DNA from 2 places in the Paenibacillus sp. CCS19 genome. Region 2 is predicted to be linked to the other one. Evidence: predicted binding sites of a transcription regulator. Region 2 holds the regulator's gene; the other holds the start of a gene.

Region 1 (5,210 bases), on a different contig from region 2:
TGTTAAGCTGGACATCATCGCTAAACGTACGACAGGCTTTACAGGCGCAGACCTGGAGAACCTGCTCAATGAAGCGGCGCTCCTCGCAGCACGCCGCAATAAGAAAGATATCGCTATGGTTGAGGTCGATGAAGCGATTGACCGTGTCATCGTCGGTACGGAGAAACGCAGCCGCGTAATCAGTGACCGCGAGAAGCGGATTGTTGCTTACCACGAAGCAGGCCATACGATCGTCGGCTACTTCTTGGAGCATGCCGATGCGGTACACAAGGTTACGATTATTCCTCGCGGCAAGGCTGGCGGTTACGTCATCATGATGCCGAAGGAAGATCGCATGCTTGTCACGAAGCAGGAGCTGCTTGATAAAGTAACGGGTCTGCTCGGCGGCCGCGTCGCAGAAGAAATCTTCATCGGCGAGATCGGCACCGGCGCATACAGCGACTTCAAACAAGCAACGAGCATCGTGCGCAGCATGATCATGGAATACGGCATGAGCGATAAGCTCGGCCCGATGCAGTTCGGCAGCAGCCAAGGTCAAGTGTTCCTCGGACGCGATATTGGCCACGAGCAGAACTACTCGGATACGATCGCTTATCAAATCGACCAAGAGATGCAGTACTTCATTAACGAGTGCTACGATCGTGCGAAGAAGCTGCTTACCGAGAAGTCGAAGGAAATGCATCTCATCGCGCAGACGCTGCTTAGCGAAGAGACGCTCGAGCTGGATCAGATCAAACGTCTGATCGAGACGGGCTCGCTGACTGGCGAACTGCCTGAGGGAGAAACGACGGCTTCTACGGAAGAATTCCGTTCCGACGTGAAGGTCGATACGATCGGCGGCGTGAAGGTCCGCATTCAGACGAAGGATTCCGAAGAATCCTCGACGCCTGTCAGCGACACGACCGACAAAGCCGGCGACGACGATCGAGGCACGGGCTCAGACCCGGATAAGAACGAATAGTCATCAACCCAAGCTGCTGTCCTTAACAGGACAGCAGCTTTTTTGTATTCAAAAAACTAGTTCACGTAATTATTACAGGTACCTTGCTGGGTACTGTGGTAATTAAAGGGGCGCCCCAGAAACCGCTCGAACAAAAGTTGTGCCCCATCGGAGCACGTGACTCGAAGCAGGCAGTTACATGTGCGCGCCTCTTTCCATCACACGTTCTTTATTCTCTGGTCGCGAGGTGGTAAGGCTCGGGCAACACGCTCGAACAAAAGTTGTGCCCCAACGGGGCACACGACTCTCAGCACGGAGCTAGGTTACACGCCCACACTTAACACATTCGCCTCATCCCGGGGTCCCGGGGTTGGAAACCCCGGGGGTCCTCCCTAGCAGGGAGGATTTAGGTGGGTAGAAAATTCCAGGTGGTTAGAGATCGTGAGCATAAATCCTTATTCAGGAATTAGCGGCTGCGTGGTAAACTTATCCTCATGACATAAGTAGGACATGGGGGAGTTATGGCATGGTTAAGGGTTACCGCTTAAGGTCTATTGCACTAGGCGTTATTGCAGCAGTTATCGTTGTAGTGGCCGTACCGGCTGGAAGCGCCTATGCGCTTAATGTATGGGGCATCTACAAGGAAGCTCAGCAGCTGGACGCGAAGGGCAAATATGGAGAGGCTATTGCAAAGTATCAGATTGCTGCTGCGGAGTTCGTAAAGCAGGGCGAGTATGGCAACGCTACGAACATGTACCGCAATATTGGTGCGGATTATTCGTACCTTGGCAAATATGATGAAGCAGTCGCTAACTGGGATAAAGAAGCGCTGTATGCCGACAAGGCTGGACAGACGCAGGTGAGCATTGCGGCGAAGCGGAAGGCGGATGCGCTGCGCAGCCGAGCGCAGCTGTTCGTCGAGACGAACGCGGGCGCCTTCGGCAATGCGAATACGCATGGCGAGATTTTCGAGCCGAAGAATGGGGCGCTGCTGGGTGCATATGCCGAGCTGGATCCTGCTGTACATAATGCGGCCACAGGCAGGCCGTTCTATACGGAAGGTTTCGAGCAGCTGACAGGCAAGAAGCATGCTGCATACCTGCTGTATTTTAATTATGGCAAGCCGTTGTCTGTGCTTAAGAGTCATATCGAACATGCGAAAGCGGCGGGAACAGCGATCCAGATCGGATTACAGCCAATGAAGGGGCTCGATGAGGTTCAGGATGACGAGTATCTGCGCCAGTTCGCACAGGATCTTGCGGATGCGGGCATTCCGGTGTTCCTCCGATTCGCGAACGAGATGAACGGCGACTGGGTGCCGTGGCATGACGAGCCGAAGAAATATAAGGAGAAGTTCCGTCTCGTAGCCAATGTGATTCATAAGATCGCACCAGACAATGTTGCGATGGTATGGGCGCCTGACCGGGTACCGGAGTACACGATCAACGATTATTATCCAGGCGATGCCTATGTGGATTGGGTAGGCGTCAGTTTGTATACGATTTTCACTCCGACGCTTGATCCACTGAAGAAGGGCGAAGACCGTGCCAGCCACATTGAGAAGTTCGACTATATTTATAAGCAGTATGCACAGCGTAAACCCGTTTTCATCTCTGAAGGCGGCGTGTCGTATATGTATCCTGAGAAGCTGCAGGATAAGACGCTCTGGGCTAACTATCAGATGAAGCAGTTCTATGCATCGCTGCCGCTGCTTTATCCGAAGGTCAAAGGGGTGTTCTGGTTCGACAGCAACCATGACAGTTCCAATCGGGTCAAATATTACATGCTGTCCGCCAACGATAAGCTGCTCAGCGCCTATAAGAAGTCGATTGCCAGTCCGTTCTATTTGAGCAATGTTGGCGAAGAGTCGCCAATCGCTTACCGGTCTATCAACGGCTCAACGCTAAATGCAGCTCCGCAGAAAGTTTCCGCTTATGTGAAGGCATGGACGCCGATGCTAAGCAAGGTGACGTACGAGATTGGCGGCAAAGTAGTCGCGACGGCGAATGATGTGCCATGGGCAGCGTCGATCGATTTCAAGCCATATAAGGGCAAGAAGATCGAGATCGTCGTGAAGGCATACGATACGAAGGGCAAGCTCGCTACGACGCAGAAGACCAACGTTACGGTCAAATAGAAGGAAGACGCCGCTGCTTCGATTCGAGGCGGCGGCGTCTATTTGTATACAAACGATTTGGTTGAAAAGTTGGACGCTCTTGCTATGATCTAGTAATTGACAGCGTTCGCCGCAATGTGTACATTTAATGTTAACTATAAACATTCATCTTTTGTTCACACTATAAATTAAGCGGCGGCAAAGTATGTGCACGAATTCACATAGTCCATCATATTTATGAATAAAAGACCGCGCGAAGAGGAGAGACCTACCGATGGAAGCATTGGCATTGGAACGGAAAGCAGAGCAGAACCGCGAGCTGCGCGAACGACTCATGCAGTTGAAGAAAGAGCGTAACGCTATTATTCTTGCGCACTACTATCAACGGGATGAAATTCAAGAGGTAGCGGATTTCCGCGGCGACTCGTTCCTGCTTGCTCAGAAGGCTGCAGCTACGGACGCGGATGTTATCGTGTTCTGCGGCGTGCATTTTATGGGCGAGAGCGCTAAGATTCTTGCACCGAACAAGACAGTCCTTATTCCGGATGAACGTGCAGGCTGCCCGATGGCGGACATGGTTAACGTGGATGGTCTTCGCAAGCTGAAGGCACAGCACCCGAATGCTACGGTAGTAACGTACATTAACTCTTCGGCAGAGATTAAGGCAGAGACGGACATTTGCTGCACGTCGTCCAATGCGCTGAAGGTCATCAACTCGGTTGAGTCCGACGAGATTATTTGGGTACCGGATAAGAACCTCGGACACTATGTCCAGCAGCATACGGACAAGAAGATGATCATCTGGGAAGGCTACTGCAACACGCACGATATGCTGACGGTTAAAGATGTAGAAGAGATGAAAGCGAAGTACCCGAATGCGCAATTCGTCGTTCACCCTGAGTGCCGTCCAGAGGTAGTTGCGCTTGGCGACTTTGTCGGCAGCACGACCGGCATCCTGGAATACTGCAAGAACTCCGACTGCCAAGAGTTCATCGTCGGTACGGAGGACGGTACGGGTTATCAGCTGCGGGTCGACAGCCCGAACAAGACGTTCCATTTTGCAACGAAGTACTTGGTATGCCCGAACATGAAGGTCAACAACTTGAAGAAGCTTGTCAAATGCCTGGAGACGATGCAGCCGCAAGTTTATGTGCCGCCTGCAGTCGCTGATAAGGCTCGGCAATCGCTCGAGCGTATGCTGCAAGTGAAATAGTGATCGCACCCTAGTGACCTGGAGGCATCTGTCCTTATGATCCCTAATTATCTAATTGATGTACGACTGGATGAACTGCCGGTTGTAGATAAAGATGTAATCGTTATTGGGGCCGGCATCGCCGGTCTTTTTACCGCTATTAAAGCCAGCGAGCTGGGCTCGGTGCTCATGATTACGAAGAAGTCGCTGATGGACAGCAATACGCGTTACGCACAAGGGGGAATCGCCGCGGTTATTTCCGAGGATGATTCCCCGGCTTACCATCGCGAAGACACACTCATTGCAGGAGCGGGACTCTGTGACCGCGATGCAGTCGAGGCGCTCGTTCATGAAGGGCCAGACGGCGTGAACGACCTGATTCGGATGGGCACGCAGTTCGACCGGGAAAACGGCGAATTCGCTCTGACGAAGGAAGGCGCGCATAGTCAGCGGCGCATTCTGCATGCCAATGGCGATGCAACAGGCTATGAAATCGTACGCGCGCTGTCGGAGAAAGCAATTGCAATGGACGGCATCGACGTGTGGGACGACCACTTTGTCATCGATCTTGTAACGCAAGATGGCGAGTGCTGCGGCGCAATTGTACAGAAGCCGGACGGCAGCCGTTTATTCGTACGCGGCAAAGCGACCATTCTATGCTCCGGCGGCACTGGCCAGCTGTATCGGTATACGACCAACCCTGACGTGGCAACTGGCGACGGTGTAGCGATGGCTTACCGCGCAGGTGCTTACATAAGAGATATGGAATTTCTCCAATTCCACCCGACGTCGCTGTGCTATCCAGGCGCACCTCGCTTCTTGATTTCGGAGGCGGTTCGCGGCGAAGGTGCTTACCTGCGCAATATTAAGGGTGAGCGGTTCATGGATCGCTATCATGAACAGCTGGAGCTTGCACCGCGTGACGTTGTCGCGCGCGCGATCGTAAGCGAGATGGAAGAGAC
Region 2 (5,210 bases):
GATGGTGAAGGATGCTCCCGTATTGGAGGATGTAATGCCAGAGGTCGTCAAGCTGCTCGGAGACGCGATTCTTGTGGCGCACAATGTCGGCTTCGACGCCCACTTCCTGAATCGCGAGCTGGATCGCTGCGGGTATAGCCCGTTTACAGGCCGCAGACTTGATACCGTCGATCTGCTGCGCATGTTGTATCCGACACTGCCATCGTATCAGCTGGGAGCAGTATCGGAAGCGTTCGGCATTACGCACGAGCGGGCGCATCAAGCCGACAGCGATGCGGAAGCGACATCGCTGTTGTTCGCTGCATGCATGCACAAGCTGCAGGAGCTGCCGCTGCTTAGTCTGCAGCGGCTAGGGGAACTGTTCAACGGATACGATGATCTGAGCTGGCTCATCCAGTCCACGCTTCAGCAGAAGGAACGTGAGACCTCGATCGATCTGCAGTCCCATGTGTATTTCAACCAGCTGGCAATGAAAACATCGGACTGGGCAGAGCTAAAGCCGGCACGGGAAGACATGGATGAAGAAGCCATTAGCCAAATGACGTTCACGCAGTATATGGATGGTGTTCGTGACCGCTTCCGCGCGATGATGCCGGACTATGAGGAACGTGAAGCACAATCGATTATGTTCGACGAAGTGCATCAAGCGCTTGATAATGAACGCCATCTGCTCATTGAAGCGGGTACAGGTACGGGCAAATCGCTCGGGTATTTGCTGCCTTCGTTATTTTACGGTGTGAAGGAAAATAAGAAGATCGTCGTCAGTACGCATACGATCAACCTGCAGGAGCAGCTGCGGCAGCGCGACATTCCATTGCTGCATGAAGTAGCGCCATTCCCGTTCCGGGCAGCCATCTTCAAGGGGCGCGGCAACTACATCTGTCTGCGCAAATTCGATACGAAACTTCGGATGCGCGAGTACGTATCTCCGAATGAAGATCTGATGACTGCTGCGCAGATGATTATTTGGCTCGGGGAAACGGGTACAGGAGATCAGGAGGAGATGAACTTCGGCAATAAAGGCGCGGAGTTCTGGGAAACCGTTGCGAGCGATGCGGATTCTTGTCTCAACCGGGCTTGCCCTTGGTTCAGACGCTGCTTCTACCACCGAGCGAAACATGAAGCGAACATTGCGGATGTCGTCATTACGAACCATTCGCTTGTCTTTACAGATATTCAAGCAGAGCATCGGCTGCTGCCGGGCTATGAACATCTTGTCGTTGACGAGGCGCATCATTTGGAGGAAGTGGCGAGCAAGCACCTGGGATTGCAATTATCATATTTTTCATTGGTGCATCCGTTTAACCGCTTAGTGAAGGACAGCCGGGGAGGCGGTCTTCTCAGCCAATTGATTGCGCTGCTGCACGGCGAATCGGAGTCTGGCGTACCCGCATGGATTGAGACGCTAGATGAACTGAGCAAATCATTCACCGGCATACGTGAAGATTGGGACAAAATGTTCGAGCACATGTATACGCTGATGGGGGCGACCGGCGGAGCGCCCGCAGCGCAGACCGAAAATGGTCAGTCGGTATTCCGCATTCGTCCGAATGAACATCCTACGGGATGGTCGACGATTACGGATACGGAGAACAATATTTACGCAGACCTGAATAAGGCCGTTCGTACGCTCGAGAAAACGCTCAATGATATTAAGGACAAAATCGACGATACGCCCATTGTCAATCTCGTTACCGACTTGAACGGCGCGGTCAAGGACTTGGCACGGATTCGTGACGATATGCGGGTGTTCGTTCGCGCAGATAAGCGAGATACGGTATACTGGATGGAAGCGACCGCGCAATTCAAGTCCAAATCGCTGCAATTGAACGCAGTGCCCGCTGATGTCAGCGAGCAGCTGAGGACGCATCTCTTCGAAGCGAAGAAAAGCGTCATTCTAACGTCAGCGACTTTGTCGGTGCAGAAGTCGTTCCAATATGCAAGCGAGCAGCTGGGCTTAGATGGTCTCGAAGAAGCTGGCAAGCTGACAACCGTTCAACTGCCGTCTCCATTCAATTACCGTGAGCAGGCGCTTGTCATCATCCCGCGAAATTTCCCGCAGCTCAAGGGCGCTGGCAGTGATCAGAACTTTGTAAGCTTGCTGGTGAAGTCGCTTACCGATTCAGCTGTTCTATTGGGCGGCAGAATGCTGGTGTTATTCACATCCTACCGAATGCTCCGTCAAGTGTATGACCCGCTCAAGGAAGCGCTGGAGCAGCATCAGATTCAAGTGCTCGGGCAAGGGGTCGACAGCAGCAACCGAAGCAAGCTGACACGCAGATTCCGGCAGCAGAGCGCCTCCGTTCTGCTCGGTACGAGCAGCTTCTGGGAAGGCGTCGACATCCCGGGGGATGCACTGACCTGTCTTGCGATCGTGAGGCTTCCGTTCCAACCGCCTAACCACCCGCTTGTGGAGGCGAAGTCGGAGCTGCTGCTGGCACAGAAGCAGAATCCATTCATGAAGCTGTCGATCCCGCAGGCTGTCATCCGATTCAAGCAAGGGTTCGGACGACTCGTACGTTCTGCGAAGGACCGCGGCATTGTACTCATCTATGATACGCGTGTATTGGAAACGTACTACGGCAAATATTTTCTGTACTCGTTACCCGGACCAAAAATCGAGCATATGCACACGGAGCAGATTGTTCCGCGAATGCGCGAGTGGCTGGGCACCGAGCAGGAAGGGGTGCAGTCATGAAGCAGCAGTTGAAAATATCGGAGGCGGTCGTCAGACGGCTTCCGATCTATTTGCAGGTGCTGAATGAGCTGAGCATCCGCGAGGTGCAGACCGTTTCCTCGCAGGAGCTTGGCCAGAAGCTGGATTTAAATCCGGCGCAAATTCGGAAAGATCTTGCTTATTTTGGCGAGTTCGGGCGCAAGGGGATCGGCTATGACGTCAATTATTTGATCGAGAAGATCCGTCAAATTCTGAACCTTGATACAACGCATTATGCGGCGCTGATCGGTGCAGGTAATCTTGGACATGCGCTGTGCAATTATAATACGTACTTGAAGGATAACGTCCAGATTACGGCTGTATTCGATGCGAGCCCCACCAAGATCGGCACGAAGATTAACGGACTTACCGTCCAGCCCATGGATGCGCTGCGGCAGGTGATTCAAGATCAGCATATCCGGATCGGCATCATAACCGTACCGGCAAGCGAAGCTCAGAATGTAGCCAACGAGTTGGTTGCCTCCGGCATTGACGGGATCCTGAACTTCGCACCTGCCATTCTGAAAGTGCCAGAAGACGTTCGCATTCATCATGCGAATTTTACGACGGAGCTGTTGAGCTTGGCTTATTACATTGAAAAAGAGAGGTTAGAGCGCGATGAGTGAATGGCTGATTAAGAACGGCTTGTTCGTCACAATGAACGATGCACAGCCGATAGTTCGCGGATTCCTGCATGTCATCGATGATCGCATCGCATACATAGGGGAGCAGGAACCGCAAGTTTCCGAAGGAACGGAGATTGTAGGCGGCGAAGGACTTGTCTTTATGCCCGGTTTGATCAATACGCACGGCCACACGCCGATGACGCTGCTGCGCGGATTTGCTGACGATATGGTGCTGCAAACATGGCTGCAGGATAAAATCTGGCCGCTCGAAGCGAAGTTTGACGATAACTCCGCGCATTGGGGCTCGGCGCTTGCGCAGTTGGAGATGCTCAAGACGGGGACGACGGCTTTCGTTGATATGTACGACCGTACGCACATCATTGCTGGCGTTGTAGAGCAATCGGGCCTTCGCGGCGTTCTCGCACGCGGCGTTATCGGCTTCGGTTCGCCTGAAGAGCTTGACGCGAAATTCAACGAGGCTTACAACTTCGCACGTGATTGGAACGGCAAGGCCGACGGCCGAATTGCGACGATGCTGTCGCCTCATGCTCCATATACATGCGGACCTGCGTTCATCGAGCGCTTCGTTCAAGCATCGCACGAGCTGAACGTTCCGATTCATACGCATATGTCGGAGACGGCGGCAGAAGTGGAACAGAATGTGCGCGACTATGGCGCTAGACCCGTTGAACATCTCGATAAGCTTGGTGTGTTCGGTCGCCCGACGCTGCTTGCGCATGCGGTGCATCTCAACGATGAAGAAATCGCGCTGCTGGCAGAACGCGGCGTTGCGATCTCGCATAATGCGGCAAGCAACTTGAAGTTAGCAAGCGGTGTTGCACGCGTGCCGGATCTTCTGCGCGCAGGCGTAACCGTTTCGCTTGGCACGGACGGCGCTGCAAGCAACAATAACCTGAGCACGTTCGATGAGATTCGTCTTGCGGGCCTCATTCATAAAGGCGTCTCCGGCGATCCTACCGCTGTACCAGCAATCGAAGCGCTGAAGCTCGGCACGATCTATGGCGCACGCGCAATCTGGCAGGAATCTTCGATCGGCAGCCTGGAAGCGGGCAAGAAAGCGGACATTATCGCGCTTGATCTGAATAAGCCGCATTTCTTCCCGCTGACGGACATTATCTCGCACCTCGTTTATTCCGGTTCAGGCAGCGATGTTGTGCATGTCTGGATCGATGGCAAGCAAACCGTCCGCAAGGGCGAATGCTTGACGCTGGATGAAGAGCGCATCTATCGAGAAGCACAAGCCGCATTCGAAAGGCTGCTGTAATCCATGCGCGCTACGAGAAAGAAACGTGCTCCTTTCATGAATCCGAAGCGGTGGACGGCGCTTTCGCTCGTCCTGCTGCTTGCGGTCATTGCAGGGCTAGGCATGTGGTACAATACGATTTTCAAAGGCATTTGGTCGGCTGAGGCGCAGGCGAAGCAGCAAGCGATTGAGGCAGCCGCTTTGTCCGAAGTGGATAGCACGGAGAAGTACGTATGGGATGAGACGGTATGGGTCGTCGAAGGTAAGACAGCGGACGGACAAGAGCTGTATGTATGGCTTCGCGACAACGGAACCGAGACGATTCCCGCGTCGAATGCCGTCAGCAAGCAGCAAATTCGCAATTCGCTGCTGCAGACCAAGCCGGACGCTGACATTAAGCATATTAAGCCGGGCATTGTAGAAGGCCAGTATGTATGGGAAGCTTTCTACAGCCGCAGCGAAGGCGGACAGCAGAAGTATGAATATGACTTCTACAACTTCGAGAACGGAACGTTTATCAAGACATTGAAGCTGCCAGCCAAGCAATTAACGCAGTAGTTACGGTCGATCGAATACGAATGGTAATGACGCCGCCAGGTTCTCA

Evidence for each region. The regulator Rex, encoded in region 2, represses fermentation and respiration genes when NADH is low (regulators of the CRP and FNR family bind a similar motif). The targets are predictions, from matches to a motif close to TTGTGAAATATTTCACAA.
Region 1: the regulator Rex is predicted to act here: its motif matches at 3,262-3,279, upstream of nadA (quinolinate synthase NadA).

The regions. Positions count from the first base shown of each region.
Region 1 is NZ_BTCK01000068.1:5,402-10,611, forward strand. Features, by position in the region: gene ftsH (ATP-dependent zinc metalloprotease FtsH) at 1-961, shown strand, start outside; gene SBI19_RS27720 (glycoside hydrolase family 26 protein) at 1,467-3,077, shown strand; gene nadA (quinolinate synthase NadA) at 3,331-4,269, shown strand; gene nadB (L-aspartate oxidase) at 4,306-5,210, shown strand, end outside.
Region 2 is NZ_BTCK01000064.1:5,441-10,650, forward strand. Features, by position in the region: gene dinG (ATP-dependent DNA helicase DinG) at 1-2,698, shown strand, start outside; gene SBI19_RS27255 (redox-sensing transcriptional repressor Rex) at 2,695-3,342, shown strand; gene SBI19_RS27260 (amidohydrolase) at 3,335-4,627, shown strand; gene SBI19_RS27265 (cell wall elongation regulator TseB-like domain-containing protein) at 4,631-5,164, shown strand.